Regions from separate parts of the Lentilactobacillus curieae genome, predicted to be linked through region 3. Evidence: riboswitches for the same ligand, from Rfam matches in the RefSeq annotation. Region 3 holds a riboswitch; each other region holds the start of a gene.
What was found. Region 3 has a riboswitch for thiamine pyrophosphate ahead of thiM (hydroxyethylthiazole kinase). Riboswitches for the same ligand answer to the same signal wherever they lie in the genome.
Positions count from the first base shown of each region.

Region 1: linked by a shared signal. The riboswitch ahead of thiW (energy coupling factor transporter S component ThiW) and the one ahead of thiM (hydroxyethylthiazole kinase) in region 3 are both predicted to bind thiamine pyrophosphate.
Region 2: linked by a shared signal. The riboswitch ahead of PL11_RS05450 (ECF transporter S component) and the one ahead of thiM (hydroxyethylthiazole kinase) in region 3 are both predicted to bind thiamine pyrophosphate.

Region 1 covers NZ_CP018906.1:283,019-290,421, forward strand. Annotated here, with positions in the region: gene PL11_RS01590 (SAM-dependent methyltransferase) at 1-1,128, shown strand, start outside; gene PL11_RS01595 ((S)-acetoin forming diacetyl reductase) at 1,354-2,127, opposite strand; gene PL11_RS01600 (HoxN/HupN/NixA family nickel/cobalt transporter) at 2,317-3,297, shown strand; TPP riboswitch at 3,345-3,442, shown strand; gene thiW (energy coupling factor transporter S component ThiW) at 3,485-3,988, shown strand; gene PL11_RS01610 (AzlD domain-containing protein) at 4,078-4,410, opposite strand; gene PL11_RS01615 (AzlC family ABC transporter permease) at 4,422-5,189, opposite strand; gene PL11_RS01620 (D-alanyl-D-alanine carboxypeptidase family protein) at 5,314-6,582, opposite strand; gene PL11_RS01625 (sensor histidine kinase) at 6,598-7,403, opposite strand, start outside.
Region 2 covers NZ_CP018906.1:1,147,572-1,154,974, reverse strand. Annotated here, with positions in the region: gene PL11_RS05470 (FAD/NAD(P)-binding protein) at 1-107, shown strand, start outside; gene PL11_RS05465 (LVIS_2131 family protein) at 229-852, opposite strand; gene PL11_RS05460 (linear amide C-N hydrolase) at 941-1,882, shown strand; gene PL11_RS05455 (Cof-type HAD-IIB family hydrolase) at 1,874-2,680, opposite strand; TPP riboswitch at 2,795-2,885, shown strand; gene PL11_RS05450 (ECF transporter S component) at 3,065-3,640, shown strand; gene PL11_RS05445 (ABC transporter ATP-binding protein) at 3,652-5,082, shown strand; gene PL11_RS05440 (energy-coupling factor transporter transmembrane component T family protein) at 5,079-5,732, shown strand; gene PL11_RS05435 (hypothetical protein) at 5,875-6,192, shown strand; gene PL11_RS05430 (LBP_cg2779 family protein) at 6,264-6,446, shown strand; gene PL11_RS05425 (hypothetical protein) at 6,463-6,660, opposite strand; gene PL11_RS05420 (sugar O-acetyltransferase) at 6,791-7,393, opposite strand.
Region 3 covers NZ_CP018906.1:405,267-412,669, reverse strand. Annotated here, with positions in the region: gene PL11_RS02145 (oxidoreductase) at 1-699, shown strand, start outside; TPP riboswitch at 708-814, shown strand; gene thiM (hydroxyethylthiazole kinase) at 877-1,665, shown strand; gene thiD (bifunctional hydroxymethylpyrimidine kinase/phosphomethylpyrimidine kinase) at 1,679-2,500, shown strand; gene thiE (thiamine phosphate synthase) at 2,490-3,143, shown strand; gene PL11_RS10335 (hypothetical protein) at 3,226-4,428, shown strand; gene PL11_RS02110 (hypothetical protein) at 4,573-6,144, shown strand; gene PL11_RS02105 (DMT family transporter) at 6,257-7,159, shown strand; gene PL11_RS02100 (TetR/AcrR family transcriptional regulator) at 7,379-7,403, opposite strand, start outside.

The sequences.
Region 1 (7,403 bases), 120 kb from region 3:
AATATTCCAGTTAGTGTAACCTACTGGGACGGTTCTACAGAGGTTTACGGAAATGGTGAGCCACAAGTAGCGATCAAATTTAACGAACCTATTCCAATCAGACAGGTCCTTAAAAATGCATCAATCGCTCTTGGAGAAGGCTACATGGATGGCAAGATAGAAATCGATGGCAGTATCGAAGATCTTGTTCTTTCTGCGTACAAAAGTGCAGATAGTTTCTTAAGAAATAAGAAATTTATTCGCTACTTACCTAAAGCTTCTCACGATGAGGAGGAAAGTAAGAAAGACGTACAGGATCACTACGATATCGGGAACGACTTTTATCGTCTTTGGTTAGACGATACCATGACATATTCATGTGCTTACTTTGAAAATCCAGATGATGACCTGGAAACAGCTCAGATGAATAAGGTTGAACACATCCTTAAAAAGCTTGATCCTAAACCACGCAGAACTTTGCTAGACATCGGTTGTGGTTGGGGAACCCTAATGCTCACAGCCGCTCAAAAGTACAACCTGCGTGTGGTTGGAGTAACACTTAGCCAAGAACAATATGACTACGTAAATGAAAAAATCCAGCGTCTTGGTTTACAAGATGTTGCTGAGGTTAAATTGACTGATTACCGTGAACTTGGTGATGCTAAATTTGACTATATAACTTCTGTGGGAATGTTTGAACATGTTGGTAAGGAAAACCTCAGTGAGTACTTCAAATGTGTGTCACATTACCTAACTGATGATGGTGTGGCTTTGATTCACGGAATCACCCGCCAGCAAGGTGGTGAATTCAATGGTTGGATCAACAAGTGGATTTTCCCAGGAGGCTACATCCCTGGATTGACTGAAAACTTGGACCACATCATTGAGAATGGTTTGCAAGTATTCGATGTTGAATCACTAAGACGTCACTATCAGAAAACTACGGAAATTTGGGACAAAAACTTTTTGGAAGCTCGTCCCAAAGTTGAAAAAATGTTTGATGAACGGTTTATCCGTATGTGGGATCTGTACCTACAAGCATGTGCGGCATCATTTGCGTCAGGAAATATTGATGTTGTGCAGTATCTAGTGTCGAAGGGGGCTGCCGGACATTCACTGCCGATGACGAGGGAATATATGTATAGGTAGAGTGCTGACAACCTCGGTAGACTTTGAGCATTAGCTTGAAATTTTGAATTGAGCAAACGAAGTGCGCAAGGCAAAATTTGGAGCTAAGAGAAAAGTCTAAGGTTGGAAGCCGTTCTAGGTAAAGTGCCGACCGCAAGCGGTAATCATTGATCACTAACTTAAAAAGATTTCCAAACGAAAAAGGCCCAAGCAATAGCTTGAGCCCTTTTTCAAATCCATTAATTTTTATTGGAATTGCATACCACCATCAACAATCAATGTTTGACCAGTAACGTAGTTTGAGTCTGGTCCAGCCAAGAATGCTACAGCGTTAGCAACATCTTCCGGTTCAGATAATCTTCCAAGAGCAATTCCATCAGAGAATGTTGACATTCCCCATTCGTCACTCTTACCAGCGTTTTGACCAACTTCATGAGCAATGTCAAACATCATTGGTGTCTTAACGATTCCTGGAGCAAATGCATTAACAGTGATGTCCTCTGAAGCTAAGTCACGAGCAGTTGTTTGGGTAATACCGCGGATTGCGAACTTAGTTCCAACGTATAGTGCCAAATTAGGGTTACCAACAACCCCTGCTTGTGAGGTAGCGTTAATAATCTTTCCGCCGTGGCCTAATTCCTTGAATGCTTTATGAGCAGCTTGAGTTCCCCAAAGAACTCCACCAACGTTAACTTTATATACCCATTCAAAATCATCAGGTGTAATTGTATCGATTGGAGTGGTTGGGCCAAGGCCTGCATTATTAACAATGACATTGAAGTCACCAAATTTTTCAACCGTTTCTTCAACTGCAGCAAATACTTGATCACGGTCAGAAACATCTGCTTTGATTGCAAGTGCCTTACCACCGTTACCATTGATTTCGTCAGCAACTTTTTGAACCTTGTCCAAGTGACGACCAACTAATGCTACTGAAAAGCCATCCTTTGCTAATCTTTCAGCAATTGCTTGGCCGATTCCTTGTCCGGCACCTGTTACTAATGCTACTTTGTTTGCCATTGTATATCCTCCGTATTTGTGAACTTATTAACATAGATATATTAGCCCCAGTTCTTTTGAAAAACAATCCCCCAAATTTCGAATTCAATTTTCAGTTTTAAACAACTTAATCATGTAGCCCCTATATATTGTACTTGCGATAAAAATGAACTACCATATATTGTATCAATGCAATTTGAGGTGGCAATCATGGAAATCAAATATCACAAGTACGCTTTACGCACGGATATCATAAAATATGGGGCTGTAATCACTGCCTTGTTCACCATGGGGCTTGGCTTAATCTTAAGTTTTGCAGGCAATTACCCAACAATCATTACCCTTGCATTCTTATCCTTCACTCTTGGGCTATCACACGCTTTTGATGTCGACCACATCGCAGCAATCGACAACATTACTCGTAAAATGATGAATGAAGGTAAAAACACCCACGGAGTTGGTTTTTCATTCTCCTTTGGTCACTCCATTGTCGTATTTTTAATGACCATGTTCACAGTTGGTCTGGTCGACCTAACTAAACAATCTCAAGGTTCCATTACCGAATTCGGTCATGTATTTGGCACTTTAATTGCTGGGATCACCCTTCTCCTCTTGGCAGCAATCAACGTTTATCTACTGTGGTCTTTAATCAAAAGTAACCCCGACAAACCTGCAGATAAAACTAACTGGGTCTTTAAGTTACTTAATAAGTTTCTCAGTCTGATCAATCACAACTGGCAAGTCATGATTGTTGGATTTCTCTTTGGGATTGGTTTTGATACCGCAACCCAAATTGCGGTAATGACCACTTCAGTCGTCGCTGCCACCAAAGGAGTTCCATTCATTATTGTGCTTGGGTTCCCGCTACTATTCACTGCCGGAATGTGCTTAATGGACACTCTTGATGGAATTTTTATGACATCTGCATATGGTTGGTTCTTGTCGTCTCCATCCCGAAAAATAAAGTACAACATCATCATTACTGGAATATCTGCAGTTGCGGCGATTCTAATTGGTTCAATTGATGTTTTGCAAAGTCTTGCCTCTAACTTTAATTGGAATAACCAATGGATTGTGGCAATTACTCACCTCGATTTCCATACACTTGGAGTCACCTTACTGTTCATCTTCATCATTGCTTGGGGTATCGCTGGTCTAACCTGGAAATATCATCAAAAGTCCAAAAATTAACCCCGTTAACTACATATCCATGCTAGAATAAACCTATTAAAATACTCGAATGACATTAGGGGTGCCCTTGGGCTGAGACAACGAAAGTTGGACCCTCGAACTTGATCTGGTTAGCGCCAGCGGAAGAAAATGCCGATTTCTTTTTTTAGAATCCCCTACTGTCGTCGAACATTGGAGGATTTTTATTTTGCGTAATCAAAGGCTTTATTCACTTGTTTTGACAGCAATCTTTTCAGCAGTCGGAGTCGTCGGTGGTAGTATGTTTGAGTTTAGTGTCGGGGCGGCTAAAGTTGCTCCAGTTCAGCATTTAGTTAATCTAGTCTCTGGCGTAATGCTAGGACCTTGGTGGGCATTGACCCAAGCATTCCTTACCTCACTTATCCGGAACATTATGGGAACTGGTACCGTACTCGCCTTTCCTGGGAGTATGATTGGCGCATTCTTTGTTGGTTGGATCTTCAGAAAAACCAAGAACTTCCTGGCTGCCACATTTGGTGAACTGATTGGAACCGGAATAATTGGGGCAATTGTCGCTTACCCAGTTGCGAGCTGGCTCATGGGAGCCAAAGGTGCACTTTATATATTCATCCCTAGCTTTTTTCTCAGTGCACTCGTCGGGGTGATTATTGGGTATATTATTTTGTTGGCGCTGAATAAAAGAGGCCACCTAAAAAATGGCCATCATCTGTAAAACAATAAGACGGAGTTACGATTTAATATCGTAACTCCGTCTTTTGTATGAATCATATATCATTCATTGAAAAAAATTTTTAACAAATTCTAGATGAAAACCGCCAGAATAAATACAGCCGCAAGACCCAGAACAACTGAAATTGTCATTGACCTGGTCCAGTACGCAATTCCAATAACTAACACCGCAGCCACCAATTCAGGGGCTTTATCCACAATTGAAATTTGGTAACTAGAATTAATGAATAAGTCTTTAACCACTAAGGCTGTGAACAAAGATACGGGAACGTATCTCATCCATTCATTAAACCATAACGGGATTTTTCTTTTTCTGAAAAACAACAACGGTATCAACCGTGGCGCAAACGCAACGACAAAACACGCAAGTATCAACCAAAAATGTTGTGTTGTACTCCATTCCATAATTCCGACTCCTAATCATTAGCGTCCTTAGGTGATCCAGCTGGGTTCTTCATCGACCTTAGCCAACCACTCTTGGGTAATCTCTTCCGAATTGTAGCTTCCAAGGCAAAACCAATGAAAGAAGCAATCAACGTAGAGATTACTAACCCAAGGGTAGACTTGGTAATCATCATGAAGAACGCAGCTAAAAATCCTGAAATAATGCAGATGAAAATGATCAACCCGTTCTTCAACTGCATCACAATCATGTAGAGGAATAGCGCAGTCAATGCGAAATGCACCACAGTTAAGTTGATAGTGATGGCACTTCCAATTACGCTACCGATAATATTACTTACTGTCCAAAATGCTAACGTGTAATGTTCAACGTTCAGTGCATCCCGAGGAGTAAATTTCTTATCAGTTGAAAATTTCAAATAGTTAATTGCGTAATTTTCATCATTCATCGATGCCGCGAACAGCGTCGTAAATCCAAGTGACTTACCGTGTAAGTACTTGGATAGACTTGACCCAAGCAACGCATATCGTAACTCCAGGAAGAACATCATCAACACAACTGAGTACATTGGGGCATTAGTTGCCAGCAACGATGCAATCAAAAATTGTGCTCCTCCAGAGAACACTAATATCGATACGAGTGCGGTCATGTAAATATTAAAACCGGATGCGTGGAGCAAAATTCCACACGCAAGTCCGATTGGTATGTAGCTTAAGTCCACTGGTAGTGAAACGTTTAGCATTCGACGCCAGTATGGTAACTCTGCGTCGGATCTAACCATATTTTTAGCCAAAAGGATTCCTCCAATAAAAAATTGAAAATAGAGTCAATGTTTAAAAATGAATCCAACGTACATTATATTGGAAAATTGATAATTAATAAACCTCTTAGACGCAATTCGAATTTCAAAAGAGTTTTGCAAGCGCTCTAAATAGCAATACGAAAACGTTCGCCTTTTTAACTTTTTTAACAGGCGTCATTGAAATTTTAGCATCTTGGTCATTTAAATACTCAAATTTTTGTCCATTAACTTTCAATTCTGCTTTGGCTACCACTTGATCAGTAGATAATGGTGCCTCAATTTTCTTAGCCTTATTAGTGAATTGACCAGTAACCTTCAAATCTTGATTACTAGGTAACCACAACCAACGATTTTGATTAGTTCCGAGCTTTACCGTTTGATTTTTGGCATTCTTAACCAAAATATCTTCTACACCATCAACTTTGGAGCGTTTATTGATTCTTACGGGCCTGTTATTGATTACGACCCCGCGCATCAACTTTTCAGTTTGAACATAACGAGCTGGGTCAGTTGGTGACGTATTTCTTGCATGCAAAATTACGGTGATAATTTTACGACCTTGATATGTGGCTGAACCAACAAAACATGCCCCCGCCTTATCAGAAGTCCCAGTTTTCAAACCGGTAACGTTGACATTATGCCCAACTGTTTTGGTTCCCAATAACGAATTATGACCTTCATACTGACTTCCAGCAAAGACAAAGTTCTTTAAACTAGTAATTTTAGTGACCGCTGGGAAGCTATTAATCAGGTTAGTGGCAACCATTCCCACTCCCTCAGCAGACATTTCGTTTTCTGCATTTGGAGATACGCCACTCAGTGCCAACTTGCCCATTAATTTATTGGGCAATCCTGCAGCGTTGTAAAACTTACTGTGCTTAATTCCCATCTTCTTAGCAGTCTTTTGCATCAGTAGTGCAAAGTTTTTCTGGTTCCCAGACACTTTATTACCCAGAGCTATTGCCGCCGCATTTGCTGAAGAAACTAAGGCTGCTTTGACCAATGATCTAACGTTGTACGTGTGTCCTGCTTTAAGAGTGACATTCGTTAGTTCGGCTGCAGTACTCAACTCAGCCAGTTTAGAATCAATTTTTACTGGCGAGTTCCACTTCAGTTTGTGTGTCTTAATTTGCTGGTCAATAATGTAAATCGTCATCAACTTAGAAACTGAGGCGATAGCTAAAGGTTGCTTAGCGTTTTGTTCATACAGGATTTGCCCTGTGCCGGCATCTACGGCCAGAGAGGCTTTCGCCTTAATCTGTAAATCATCGGTAGCGGTGCCAGCAGCATTTGCTTGAAATGGGATATGTACAAGAAAAAAGACGGCAGCGATAATCGTAACCGTCATTGTTAAAATCGGTCGTTTCTTCATTTTGGAACTCCTTAATTAGGCAAACGATTTGGGGTCATCAGGCTGCGAAGTCAGCTTTTGCCCCGGTTTGATTGGAATGTGAATTGAAAATGTGGTCAACTCATCATCTGATGTGACTTTAATGTAACCACCATGAAGAGCAACAATGCTCTGAGCAATGGCCAGTCCTAATCCTGAACCACCCGTGTCCTTGTTCCGCGACTCTTCTACTCGGTAGAAACGTTCAAAAATTTGGTCTAGTGCCTTACCAGGAATCTTAGGACCATCATTAGAAACATCAATTTGGGCTTCCTCATCAGAAATAAATTTCGCCTTCAAATAAATATTCTTACCACCACCCCCGTATTTAATAGCGTTGGAGATTAAATTATTGAATACCCGGCCGAGCTTTTCTGCATCAGCTTCAACAAATAGTTGTTTAGCTGACTCATTGGCGGAAATCTTAAGTCCATGTTTAGCTGCATCTAGCTCAAATGATGCAACCAACTGCTCCATCATCTGAGTCAAATCAATACGATTGTACGACAACTTAGTATCCATTTGCCGAACCTTCGTATATTCAAACAGGTTGTCAACTAGAGATTTCATCTGTTTGGCCTTTAAATAAGCGATTTCAGTGTATTTAAGCACATCAGCATCACTTCTGTACTGTTTGTCTTGGATCAACCCAAGATACCCCAGAATCGAAGTTAGAGGTGTTCTCAGGTCATGACTAACGTTGGTAATCAAATCATCCTTAGACTTTTCAATCGCCCGTTCTTCATTAATTGAATCAATAACACTATCAACCAATGCGTTTACACTATCAACAACTGACTGGG
Region 2 (7,403 bases), 740 kb from region 3:
CTGCTAGTCCACGCCCAGGAACTAACGATCCTAACTTGCAAACTGCGGATAAACTCGCAGCGGATGTTTTAGGACTAAAGTCTGCAGACGGTGTATTGATGATGTAGTTAAACAATTCTCAATTGAGACTTTAGAGATTACACGCGCAAACAAAAAAGGCAGTGAGACGATAAAAGCATCTATGTGTGCTTTAGTTGTCTCGCTGTCTTTTTATTATGATCTAGTCAATCATTCATCTGTTTTCATGAACGACTTATCCGGTACCCGAATCAAGCTAAAGCGGTTTGCTTGCCGGCCAGCATGTAAACCAATTCCGTTCATAAAGTTCTTCTTGTAGGTGGTGGTAACTGTTCCCACCCAAGCTCGTTGATAACGAACATCAAGATGTTTTAGCCATTCCTTATTCCACTTATAGGCTTCCGCAGAAACATTCAGCGGATTTTTCCCGTAAGAAATCGTGGCATCACTACTATTTACTTCGTACTTTCCACCATCAATGTAGTATGAGTACGTTTGCATTGGTTTTCTCCCACTTGTCTGTGAAACAGTGACATAGTGCGAACGCTCTGCGTATTGTAAAACCAATGGTTTGTATGTATAAGTAGTCTTTACAGCATCTTTATTTAGTTTAGCAACATCTTGGAAAATGGTTGCGTAAGTCATCCCCCACAGTGCCAGCAAAAATACCACTAGCTCGATTGCTGACCTCGTAAAGTTTGGCCAGCTGAATGACTTTTTTTCAGTCACGATCAACTTTAATCGTCGTGACCGCATGTCATGGATCATCCATACTAGATAAATAACCAGAAGGAGCCAAAGGCCCATTCCAACTAAGTTCCAAGCTGATTTCATGGTGTATCTCCTTTTATTGTTAATACGTTTAGTTTACACTATTTATAAATAAATTGGAAAATGATTCTATGGCGATGAAGGTGAAAAAATGTGCACTAGTTTAGCAATCGACACCCTTAATGATCACGTACTAGCAGGCAGGACAATGGACTTTCCGGTCAAAGCTGACTGGAAACCGGTAATAATCTCATCCGCAACCTACCGCACCCCACTGGCAGGTACTCGGAAAATCAAGTACCCATACCTTGGTGGGGGTCGTCTCATTGATAATCAAGATATCCTGGTTGCCGACGGCATCAACACAGAGGGGTTGAGCTGTTCCGAATTAATGTTTCCACTCAAAGCTGACTACCTCAACGAACCGACAGCAGACAAACTAAACCTCACTCCCCAGGACTTCTTGTTCTGGGTACTTGGCGAGCACAAAAGTATCGCTGATGTGTTGGGAAATCTCGATAACATTGCCGTTATTGGTAGAGAATGGCTATCCGGCCACGAAATCTATTCGTTTCACTGGATTCTCGAAGATCCTAGCGGGCAAGTTGCCATCATCGAACCATTGAACAAACGACTCAAAGTGATCACTGACAACATTGGCGTCCTCACGAATTCACCAACTTATGAAAGCCACGTAGAAAATTTAGCAAGTAAACTTAATCTAGCTGAAATCAATAACCACAACTTAACCTCTGCAGCTACCAAACTAGTTGCGGAGCACCGGGTTCCTGAACCAACAAACACGCCTACCACCCGCTTTGTCTATGCAGCTATCACTAAATATGGCAATCCCAAACCCGTTAATGCTCCGGAAGCCTTCGCGCAACTGAGCCAAACTCTCGCAGAGGTAGCCATTCCTTTCAAACCAACAATGAATGACCACCCCAACTTTAACTTTACCCACTACATCTCAGCGTGGGACTGCACTAGTTTAACTTATCAATTCACCGACTGCTTCACTGGCAAGCTGACAGAATACTCATTGCCGGAGGTTCTAGATCAATTTGCAAATCAAGATCGCTTCTTAGTTTAAATACTCGGCGATCTTTTTTTGTACCCCTGATTCAGCATTAGTATACTCGGTAACGTTTGAAACCATCGCCAACAAATCTGGAGCAGCATTCTTCATCGCAAACCCTTCAGCTGCATCATTAACCATCTCAAAATCGTTACCATTGTCACCAAACGCTGCTACATCAGCAAACGTTAATTGCCACTTGCGTAACAATTCTTGCACACCGTTGGCCTTGTTGATATCAAAGTTCATAATGTCGACCCCATTCATTCCACTAGAAACGGCGTTGACTTTATTAGCAAACTGCTGCCTAACTGTACGGGCCATTTGGACAGCATTAGCACCATCGACCATCAAATCAACCTTATAAATCGCATCAAAAATCATGGTTAAATCCCCAACTGACTGGAGATCCTCGTAAAAGTTCTGTGAATCCTTAAACCGGTCAGATTCAGCAGGAAGATTACAGTACGAACCGTTACGACCAGCGAGAATAATCTCTGCTCCTACAAAGTCACGATCAGTCTGTAGGAACTCAATAATTTGGCGGAGCAACAGAGGATCAATGGCATCTTCAAATACAGTAACGCCACGATCATCAATTACGTGCGCCCCGTTATCGCAAACGTAGGCGATTGGCCCAGAATTTTGACTAAACTGTCGTAATGAGTGGGCATACGTATTACTAGTCGCACAAATAAAGTGCATCCCCTTGTCCTTCATTTGATCCAGTTGAGCTTGAAATGCCTCAGTATCGAACTCACTTTGATCATTTAAAAATGTTCCATCCATATCAGAAGCAATGACTTTAACCATGTCGCTTCCTCCTTATTTTTAAAAGTGTAATCAATCTACCTTCAATTCTAACGCATCACAATTAATTAATCGATTGCTAAAAACTAACTATACCTGTATACTGAATGTCGATCATACAACTATCTGGGGTGCCGCAAGGCTGAGATAAAACCCATCGAACCTGATCTGGCTAATACCAGCGAAGGGAGCATAATTCCGTTGTATTTTTTTAATGGATAAACTGCATTTACGATGAATTTTATCAAGGTCCACCCTAGTCAGGGTGGGCCTTTTTGTTTGGCTAGAGTTATCAATTATTCATTTGATTTATACTTGCCAACAAAAGAATTCACTGTAGACCAATCTCCATAGTTTGTATGAAATAAATTTTGGAGGTCTTGTTTCATGGAAAACAAGAAAAAAAGTCCTTGGACTTTGCACAACATTATCCTGGTTGCGCTAATTGCCATCTTTAGCGGAATCATCTTCTGGGGGGCCGGTTTTCTCTATACTGCGCTGACCGTTGCCCTTACCCCACTCGGAATGGCACCATTTGCCAATGATATCCTCATGGGACTCTGGACAATGGCTGGGCCATTAACTGGTTACCTGATCAAAACTCTCGGTTCTGCCTTCTTAGGTGAATTCCTAGGTTCAGCAGTCGAAGTATTTCTTGGTGGCCAATGGGGCGCTGGGGCATTCATCTCTGGTTTAGTTCAAGGAATTGGTTCTGAACTTGGATTTGCCCTAACTGGTTACAAAAAATACGGTTGGTTTGGTTTAAACCTATCCATTTTGACCACAGTTGTGGTTACCTTTGGTTGGGACATCATCAAAAACGGGTACGGTCACTACGCACCACTGATGATTGTGGCACTATTTATTACCCGCTACATCTCAACATTCATCTTTGGTGGCCTACTTACCAAAGCAATCACCAACATGCTTGATAAGAGCCACCTATCAGTATCAACTAATTAGAGGGATTATTAATGGCTGACGTTGCAGTAACTCATTTTAATTTTAAATATCAAGGCGTGGACGACTGGGTTCTTAAAGACCTAAACCTCACCTTCCCTGACGGTGAATTTTCACTATTATCGGGACCATCTGGGAGTGGTAAGACTACGCTGTTGAAGTTCATTGCGAGCCTGTACCCGAACTTTGTGGAAGGTGAATCAACGGGGACCATTGAGTTTTCTGGTCAAGACATCACTAAGGTTTCCCAAAACACCAAGAACCAGCTTGTCGCCATGATGTTTCAAAACCCAAATCAACAGTTTGCTATGGACGTGGTCAAGGATGAACTGGTCTTCGTCCTTGAAAACATCCAAGCTGACCCTGCTAAGATGGACCGCATCATTGATCATGCCCTTGACTTCGTGGGAATCACATCATTGAAGAACCGAAAGATCAGCACCCTTTCCGGTGGGCAAAAGCAACGAGTGGCACTCGCCAGCATTATTGCCATGGACGCTGACGTGATTGTTCTCGATGAGCCATTTGCCAGCATTGATTTTGATACTCGGACGGACCTGATCAATAAGTTAAAACAGCTTCAAACAACATTCGGGAAGACAATTATTTTAGCCGACCACGATTTGAGCAACTATCAAGGGTTAATCGACAACTTCTTTTATCTGGATCCAGCTACCCGTCAGATTTCTAAGCTAGACACCGATTCTGCCAACGCGTTTTTCCAAAGATTCGCTGAAAACCAAATCGAAGAAATCCCGGTAAGCATGCCAACTGGACAGGATAACAACATCCTTTACCTGAATGACTTCAAACTGGATCCCCATAAAGAAACATTGTTGCAACTGGGAGAATTTAATTTTTATCAACAAAAAACGACCCTGATCACCGGCGAAAACGGAATTGGAAAGTCGACTTTATTCTCAGCCCTGACAAAGCTACTGCCTTATGAAGGCGCAGTTTTCTTTCAGGGAAAGAACATCAAAAAAATTAGGGCACTAACTTACGCAAAAAGCGTCAGCCTATTATTTCAAGACGCAGAAAATCAATTCTTGGCAATTACTATCCAAGAAGAACTTGAACTATCAAAACAGCACCGAATTACCGCTGACTATTCTGACGAACAAATTGATCAGATGGTTAGTGAACTGGGGCTCGCAGACAGAATGGACCAAGTTGTCTATTCCCTGAGCGAGGGTCAGAAAAAGAAACTCCAGATTTTGGAAATGCTAATTATGAATCCACCAGTTTTATTGCTTGATGAACCGTTTAAGGGATTAGACTACGAGTCACTGAGAACCATCGTTAAGTTTTTGATAGCAGCCAAAAATGAGCATGGGCAAACTCAGATTCTAATTTCGCACCAATTTGCGGGCATCACAGACTTGGTGGACTATCACGCCAATTTTAGCAACCAAACTTTGGAGTACCAGGAGGTATTGAAATGAATCCTGGTTTAAAACTCCTTTTAGTAGTAATTATTGCGCTAGAAATATCGTTCACCACCAGCTTGATCGTCAACCTGGTTCTAATCGGGTTTAGTATCATCTACCTGTTGATCCATCACATTAGTTTCAAGCAGTTCATGGGACTAATCTTGTGGCCATTTTTCCCCGCCTTCGGGCTATTTATCTCACAATGGTTCTATGGTGATGCAGGAATTTACTTTGCGACGATCCTGTTAACGCGGATTTACGCATATGTATTTATCGGGGCAACATTCACAATTACCACCGAATTCGTTGATCTGGCCCTCACTCTGGAGCAAGACTTTGCTTTACCTTCAAAATTTGCTTACGGAGTGTTGGCAGCATTCAACCTGATTCCAAAGATTCGGCAAGAAGTTCAAACGATTAAAACAGCGGCGCTAATGCGAGGAACAGTACTTCACTTTTGGTCGCCACAACTTTACTTCAAGGCAATCTTGGCATCAATTCAGTGGTCGCAAAATCTAGCGGAGGCAATGACCTCCCATGGATTCGTAGAAGATCAACCACGGACTCACTACCGCGTAATCAAAATCACAGCCTGGGACTGGATTTTCTTTATTGGCGGTCTAGTGATTGTAAACGTGATGTTGTTTGTGATCAAGCTGTAAATAATCGGGGCAATCAGAACGGTTTCAACAACTGAAACTAGTCTGGTTGCCTTTTTTATATAAACCAATAGCGCTATCTTTGTTCATTCCAATCTTTTGTTCTATACTTTTAATAACAATTATTTTAAAGAGGGTGGAGTTTATGCGTGCCAACAAATTTGCATTTGCGTTTGGAATTTTTGCCGTAGTGGTTGGAATTATTTTTGATGTGTTTTCATTATTCTTAAAGTTAGGCACCAACGATAGTGCCACCGGAATTCTTTGGGGAAGCATTATCATCGTGGTGGGATTGGTATTTCTATCAATCGATCACAGCCACATTCGTTACGCTTCCCTGGCGGTCGTGGGAATCGGAATTTTCTACTACTTTTTAGTACAGACTCACTATAATTACATAACTAGTATTTTCGTCGCAGTATTGATTATTGCCATCATTGAATTCGGTCTGCGCTATCGTTAAGAGTCATTCTCAGCAAGATTATTATTTATTGTTATAATTAAGATATAAACAAAAGCAACGGAGGAATTCCAATGGCAAATGAATTTAGCAGTTTAGCTGAAGAAATCATCAATTATCAGAAGAAGCACGAAATGCCGGACACTCAGTTGGCTTTCAGCTTGCACATTACAGTTGAACGACTCCACAACATCAAGTCGATGGAATCTGAACCAACCCCTGAAGAAAGCACAATTATTCAAAAGTTTATTAGATAGTAAAAAGGACGCCTCATTAAAAATTTGAGGACGTCCGATTTTTTTGCCGTTTTTTAAGAAGAACACAAAACGCAATTACGTATACTAATGCTAGCACTACGCCAAAAACAACGCTTGATTGAAATGCTAGGTAAAGCCCAACTAATGGGAATACCGAAATTGCTAACCCAATTGCGACGGCAATTAAGCCGATTGCCAAGTTTTGAACTGTCATAAGCACCAACCTTAAGCTGAAATTATCGCCAAAGCGATTACATAAAATAAGTCTGGACTAAAAGTGTGAAATTTCTGTGATAAACTTCTGAATTGTTAGTGATGATTCAGTGATAGAGGATTGCAGAGTCTTAGATATCCAACTTATGATCTTTAAAATAGTACTCTCGGTCACGTTCACCAATTTCGCGAATTACTTTACATGGGGAACCAAATGCGACCACATCAGCTGGGATATCCTTAGTAACTACGCTGCCTGCCCCAATTACTGTATTGTCTCCAATCGTTACCCCTGGGCAAACCACTACATTAGCTCCCAGCCAAACATTTTTTCCAATGTGAATCGGAAAATCGTACTGATACCCTTCCATCCGCAAATCTGGTCTGATTGGGTGGCCAGCAGTTGCCAGCGTTACATTCGGACCAATCATCGTTCGGTCACCAATATAAATATCCGTATCGTCAGTTAACGTCAGGTTGAAGTTAGCATAAACTCCCATCCCAAGGTGAACGTTATGACCACCAAAGTTAGCGAAGAACGGCGTTTCAATATAACAATGTTCACCGACCTCCGCAAACATTTCCTTTAGCATGGCACTCTTCTTTTCTTGGTCGGAAGGTTTAATTTGATTGTATTCAAATACTTGGTCTAAATATTCTGGTTGTTTTTCAGTTACCTCCGGATCAGTTGCTAAGTATACTAGGTGTTTTGCTTTCCGTTCAGCGTTATTCATATAATTGCCT
Region 3 (7,403 bases):
AAGGCAGTGCAAACTATTTATGATGATGCGGGGCATATCGATGTTTTGGTAAACAATGCTGGCTTTGGTTCGTTTGGCTCCTTGGAAGATGTCGACCTTAAAGATGGTGAATACCAGTTTAAAGTCAACGTGTTTGGGGCAATGAAAATGATTCAGGCAGTGTTGCCAATCATGAGAGAACAAGGTTCTGGTCGCATCATCAACATGTCATCAATGGCTGGCAAGACCGGAATGCCTTTGGCTAGCTGGTACGTTGGTTCTAAGTATGCGATTGAGGGAATGAGCGATTCACTTCGTCAAGAACTTAAAGAATTTGGGATTGATGTTGTTGTCGTTGAACCAGGTGCAATTGAGTCCAACTGGAGCAAGATTGCCATGAAGAGCCTGAATGAAGTTTCTGGTGATGGCGCATACGCAGCAGCTAGTCGCAAGGTTGCCGACTTCTTTGAATTAGCATATCGTTACGCATCTAAACCAATGGTAGTTGCTAGAATGGTTGACCAAGCTGCATTTTCTGCAAAACCTAAAGCTCGTTACGCAGGTGGCACTGGTGCTAAGGCATCAATTGCACTACAAAAGATTCTTCCAGACAAGGCGTTTGATGCCTTGATGGATCAAGTTAGAACTATGGCTCAAAAAATGGTCAATAAGGAAAAGGCACAACGAAATCAAATTGACCCAGAGACCGAAACCAAGTAAAATCAACCTATAAACACTAGGGGTGCTGCCGTAGCAGCTGAGACGAGTTTTATCAACTTGATCCCTTTGAACCTGTAAGCCAACACTTGCGTAGGGAATGTGTCAACTCGACTGATAAAGCCGTCATCCATGCAAAAGTGTCTGGGTGACGGTATTTTTATTTTTAGGAGAGTTGTCATGAAAATTGATCTACTAAGTAAATTACGGAAACAAAATCCAATTGCTTTTAATATTTCTAATTTCGTCACTGTTCAAGATGTCGCAAATGGAATTAATGCCATTGGGGCATCTCCAATCATGTCCGAAGAAAAAAATGAAGCTGAGGCAATGATCAAGATTTCTAATTCGTTGACGGTCAACCTAGGGGCGTTTACTGAAGGCCAGTTAGATCAAATTGCGGCTGTAACTAAGTATGCCAACCAATACAATAAGCCAATCGTGATTGACCCAGTTGCCGTTGGGGCGGTTCAGTATCGGTTAGATAGATGTAATGAATTGCTCGATAACATTAATGTGGCCGTTATTCGTGGTAACGCCGGTGAAATTGCCGCATTAGCAGATGTTGAATGGCAAGCTAAGGGAATCGATGCTGGTGAAGGGGATGCTGACTTAGAGGCAATTGCTAAGGCGCTTGCAAAAAAACGTGATTGTGTTGTTGTTCTGAGCGGTAAAACTGACATTATTACAAATGGTGACGCAGTTGTTCGCGTTTATAACAACACTGATTTGTTCAAACTACATGTTGGTTCAGGCGATATGCTTTCAAGCACAATCGGAACGTTTGTGGCAATTGAAGACGACTACTTTGAGGCGGCCCAAGTTGCAGCAACGGTTTTTGCAGTTGCCGGAGAAATAGTGGCTAATCGGATGGATCAACCTTTGGCGGGCTCATTTGGTCCCCAGTTGATTGATGAGTTGCACTTGATTTCAGTGGCTGATGTTGAAAAACACGCCCAGTTTGATTAAGGAGAGCGGATAAATGGTAAACGGGACAGTTCAAACTCTGACAATTGCTGGTACAGATAGTGGCGGTGGTGCTGGAGTAATGGCAGACATTAAAACAATGCAGGAACGACACGTGTTTTCAGCAGCGGTCGTGGTTGCGGTGACTGCTCAGAATACTCTGGGGGTTGCTGACTTTATGGCAATGCCCAAGAAGATGATTGATGAGCAGTTCAAGTCCGTGGCAGAAGATTTGAAAATTCGGGCAGCTAAAACCGGAATGTTGGCAGATGTGCCAACGGTCGAAGCGGTTGTTGAAAACCTGAAGAAGTATGACTTAGGGCCACTTACAGTGGATCCAGTGATGATTGCCAAGGGTGGCGCTCGACTATTGTCTGAGGACGCAATCCAAACGGTAAAAACAGAATTGCTACCATTAGCAACAATTTTGACCCCTAATTTACCTGAAGCAGAAGAATTAACGGGGATGCAGATTAAGTCAGAAGATGATATGAAAACTGCTGCTCAAAAGCTTCAAGATATGGGGGTTAAAAACGTACTGGTTAAGGGTGGCCACAATATTTCTGAAGGCAAGTCTTCTGATTTTGTCCTGCTTGAGGACGGAAATAGTTTCTGGGTCACAAGCCCCCGAGTGGACACCAACCGGACTCACGGAACTGGAGATACGCTGTCTTCATGCATTACTGCTGAATTGGCGAAGGGTAAGAGTGTTGAAGATGCGATTCGAATCGGTAAACGCTACGTTTCAGCCACCATTGCTGACGGAATTCAAGTGGGTCACGGACATGGTCCACTGAATCATTGGGCAAAGATTGAGGGAGAAAACGATGACGATTAAATTTGAATCAAAGCACCTAGGCGCTTACTTTATTTGTGGAACTCAAGATATTAAAAACGAAAACCAGACGATTGTTTCTGTTTTGACTGAGGCTCTCAACGCTGGAATTACAGCGTTTCAGTTTCGGGAAAAGGGGCCGACTTCACTGACAGGGGAAGCCAAGTACAAACTGGCAGTTACTCTAAAGAAATTATGTAAGGATTTCAACGTACCGTTTATTGTGGATGATGACGTGGCGTTGGCTAAGCGAGTGGGGGCTGACGGAATTCACGTCGGTCAAAAGGATCAAAAGGTAGGTCAGGTGATCACTGAAGTTGGCGACCAGATATTTGTCGGCCTTTCTTGTGATACTAAGGAACAAGTTGAGGAAGCAAATCAGCTTTCTGGGTTAGCATACATTGGTAGTGGTCCGGCGTTTACAACACAATCTAAAGCAGATGCTGATCCGGTGATTGGCCCAGAAGAAATTGCCAAATTGGTTAAGCTGAGTGACTATCCAGTCGTTGCTATTGGTGGGATTACCGAAGATAACGTTACAGAATTGGCAGGGACAGGTGTGGCCGGCGTTTCTGTAATTTCAGTGATTGCCCAAAGTGATAACATCAACCGAACAGTCAGTGAGCTTAAGACAGTTAAATACTAATCTTCAAAAATGAATCAACTATGCATATTTGTTACTATAAATGTGGATAGTTGATTCTTTTTTTGTTAAGGAGGTTTTAATGATGAAGCTCAAAACTCACCTATTATTACTCCCGTTAGTTGCATTGGGAGTGACTGCAGCGTGTAATTTAACAGATGCCCAAGCAAAATCCCGAGTCAAGGTAACTTCTAATCGCTACCTGACCGAGATCCATGGAACTAAAAGAAATGTTGTTCCAACAGGGAAGAATGCTTTATATAATATTGCCGGAACTCTCCGGGGTGCTAAGAAGAAAGCGACCGTCACCACAATGAAGAAGTTGAGAAGTGCCAAGAGTTCAGCTAAGTACTTTAGGATTTATAAGATGGCGACAACTTCACGAAAGAGTGTGTACTATAAAGTTTTTTCCTTTGACCAAAAGTATCGTGGCTGGATCTACGGTGGCAAAACCAAAAAGGTATTTGCTGGCGGAGTTAAGCGTGCCAGTACAACAATGTCAATTGCCACTCCTGAGGGAGCTGGAATTGGCGGGGCAACTTATCACTACAATGTTGGCCAATCAGTTTGGAACTATCCAAAGAATGCTCAGTATAAGGCAAAACGGATATTGAATAACACTACAAATTATCAAGATGATGAATTGCGGGTTACCAATGCAGTAATGATGACCCGTGAACAGACCGGATATTTCTACGTTCGCAATTTAACGCACCCACAATTGAGTGGCTGGGTTAAGACGAGTGGTGTGACCCGGGTGGAAAAGCCAACAGAAACGACTCCTCCGGTGACGCCAACACCGGATCCAACGCCGACGCCAACACCAACGCCGGATCCAACGCCAACACCAACTCCAGATCCACCGAAGCCAACACCGACTCCAGACCCTAGTTATGTGGATTTTAAAACCACAGTGCACATTGTTAGAAGGTCAAATCAGACAGACTTTGATAAGACACCTGTTGGTAAGCCGGTAGTGACTTTTAAAGCAACTGGCAGCGAAACGAATGATGAAGAAGCTTTTACAGCTTCAATATTTAAATCGATGGCAGAAAGCGTAGAAGAATATAATAAGACTATTAGTAACGAAGATATGAAGATCGTGATTGGTGCAACAGATAATAATTCTCAGCAAGTACAAGATATGCAGAAAAATTATGATAATGTAAAAGCATTAGCCAAATTGGCAAAGGACAATCACTTTTTAGGCAAGTCTGAAATCACTCTTTATGTTTGGGCACCAGATGATTGGGGAGAAATTATAACTCCACCAACACCCAACCCATAACTCTATCTCAAAAAATGTAACCCACATTACACCCGGGTTACATTTTTTCTTTTACTTTAAAAACGTGGTATATACTTTTACTTTCAAACAGCAAACAGTTACACTAAGTTTGTAAGTTCAAAAAAATTTTGAGGTGGGATTTGAATGAAGATACAATTAAAGAAGACTGCTTTAGTTGCAATCTTGTTTACCTCACTTGGGCTCGCGGGGGCGTCTGCAGTACATGCGGATGTTATCGATGCTCCAGGTGATGCCGGTAGTATTAAGACAGTTAATGCCGGTAACGTGTTAAAAGATTACAGCGAAGAGTCACTAAACACTGTCAACAATGACACTCCCCAAGGTAACAAGGATCGTAAGTACACTAAGTATAAGCTTGACCCAACGGGAATCAACGAAAGCAATACATACCAGACGATTTCTGGTAGCTCGCAATCAAACATGTTCTCAACTAAGTGGTTCTTACCAGATGGTTTCAACGTTTCTAACTATCAACACGGTAACTTCCAATCAGTTGCTTTGGACAACGATAACCACATTTACTTCGTTGAATCAAACGGAACTAACACCAACTACGGTGCCATCGTTAAGTTTGATTTAGCTAAGCTAGAAAAACTTGGGGTCAACACAGATATTAACGCCCTCTGGCGTGCGTTTGACTACTTCAACCCATACACTGAGGATGGATTGAGACATAACCAAGAATATGACGCTGCTTATTCAAAGATGCAAGATGATTTTGATGCAATTAAGTCATTAACCACAACTTTGAACAAGAACAAGTCTTACCAAAACAACCAGGAAAACTGGATGAGTAACGCTCAAAAGTGGTACTACAAGTGGAAAGACAAGCGCAACAAGTACCAAAAGAAGACTACTGCTAAGTACTCATACAAGACCCGTCAAAATGCCAAGAAGATTGTTAAACAATCAAAGGCTAAGATGGCAAAATGGATGAAGTCATATCAAGGCCACAAGGCTAAGATCAAGGCATACGATAAGAAGCTTGCTACCATTCAAAGCCAAATCGATGACCACCAAAACAAGGTTGACTCAGTTAAGAACGAAAATCCAGATATGTTCAAGTATGTGGATATCGCCCAAACTGCTCAACTTTCACCACAAGTTGACATTGGTCATGGTCAAACTTTGACATTTAACCCACAAAACCAACACTTGTATCTTGCTGAAGACAACACATTGTCAGATCTTAAGACTGATCAAGACAACGTTGTTATGGAAATGGATCCAAATACTTTGAAGCCAATCCGTCAATACAAGTTTAAGATGTTGCATAATAAGGGTTCTAAGACATCAAACTTACAACTTCATACATTAGCATTTGATAACGATGGTAATGCATATTGGGGACGTAAGTTCGGTGATGGTTACATGTTCTTCTATGGTCGCCTTGATGAAGACTCAGTTAAGTTCTCTGCTGGTTCATCATATGTAGGTAACCGTGGTGGTGACGCTAACCAATTCGTTTCTGTTAACCCAGCTAACGGTCGTTTGTACTTCGTTTCTGATGATATCTTGACATCAGTTCCTGCAAGCAAGGTCCGTTCAGGTGATTTTAGCGCTGACGACATTCACTACCAAGCATTTAATTCAAAACGTGAATTTGAAGGATTGGCATTTGACCAAGAAGGTTATGGATACCTACTTGCTCTATGGCCACCTGAGTTGATGGTTTCAAGCAAACCACTTAACTAATAAAATGAAAGAACCGGCTGTGCCGGTTCTTTTTTTGTGAAAATAACCTTGCCATCAAGCGTTTTTTCGGCTAGTGTTAATTCTATATTCTTGTTCGATTGGGGCTGTCATAATGCAAGTTGCTGCAAAAAATAATCCCGGAAAGGGACTTTTCTACGTTATTTTAGGGGCGACCCTTTGGGGAGTGTCCGGAACCGTTGCTCAGTATGTATTCTCAACTTATCATGTTTCGCCTGTTTGGCTCGTGGGTGTGCGGCTATTTTTCGCCGGCTCAATCCTTATTTTGTGGTCAATTGCCACTAATGGCACTGAAGTCCTACAAATATTTAAAAATAAACACGATGCGATTTCTCTGATCCTGTTTGGTTTACTTGGAATGATGCCATCTCAGCTGTGTTACTTTAGTGCTGTTAATTACAGCAACGCACCAACGGCAACGGTCTTGCAAAACTTGGGGCCGTTGTTTATCATCCTATACGTTGCAATTGCCAGTAAAAAGTTACCCCGACGAATTGATACGGTTTCGATCATTGTGGCCTTGTTTGGGACGTTTATGTTGGCAACTAATGGGCACTTTAACCAGCTAGCTTTGACTCCCAAGGGAATGTTTTGGGGACTAGCTGCTGGAGTTGCAACGGCGATTTACACTTTGATGCCCCGGCAGTTGCTCAGAAAGTACGATGCCAGATTTGTGGTTGGCTGGGCAATGCTAATTGGTGGGCTACCATTTTTGTATCATACATTCACCGCTAACCAAGTGCCTTTAGATTTTAACCTGGTATTTTGGATTTCGATAATCGTCGTGGTGGGAACAGTTTTTACTTATCTATTTTATTTAAGTAGTTTGAAATACATTTCGGCGACTACGACGGGGATGTTGGGGGCGTTTGAACCTCTGACAGCGACCGTCTTAGCGGTAACCGTCTTAGGGACACCACTTACTCCGGCTGAATTAACTGGGGGAATATTGATATTACTGACAACGTTTATCCAGGCGTTAGGAACTAAATATTAGAATAGTTAAAGGCCTAGACATAAAATTAAGTTCACCCAAAAAATGCTGTTATAATTTCACCTTTTTGAAATTATAACGGCATTTTTTCTTCTATTCGGATGGTTGCTACACGCAGTAACCATCAGGACTGAGAGCCACTACCCGTGACTCTCAGTTACTGTTGGTTGTGTGGGGGTGGGACGACGAAAGCATCTTCGTATGCTTTCTGTCCCGCTCCCTTTAGCTATACGGTACACTTTTATAT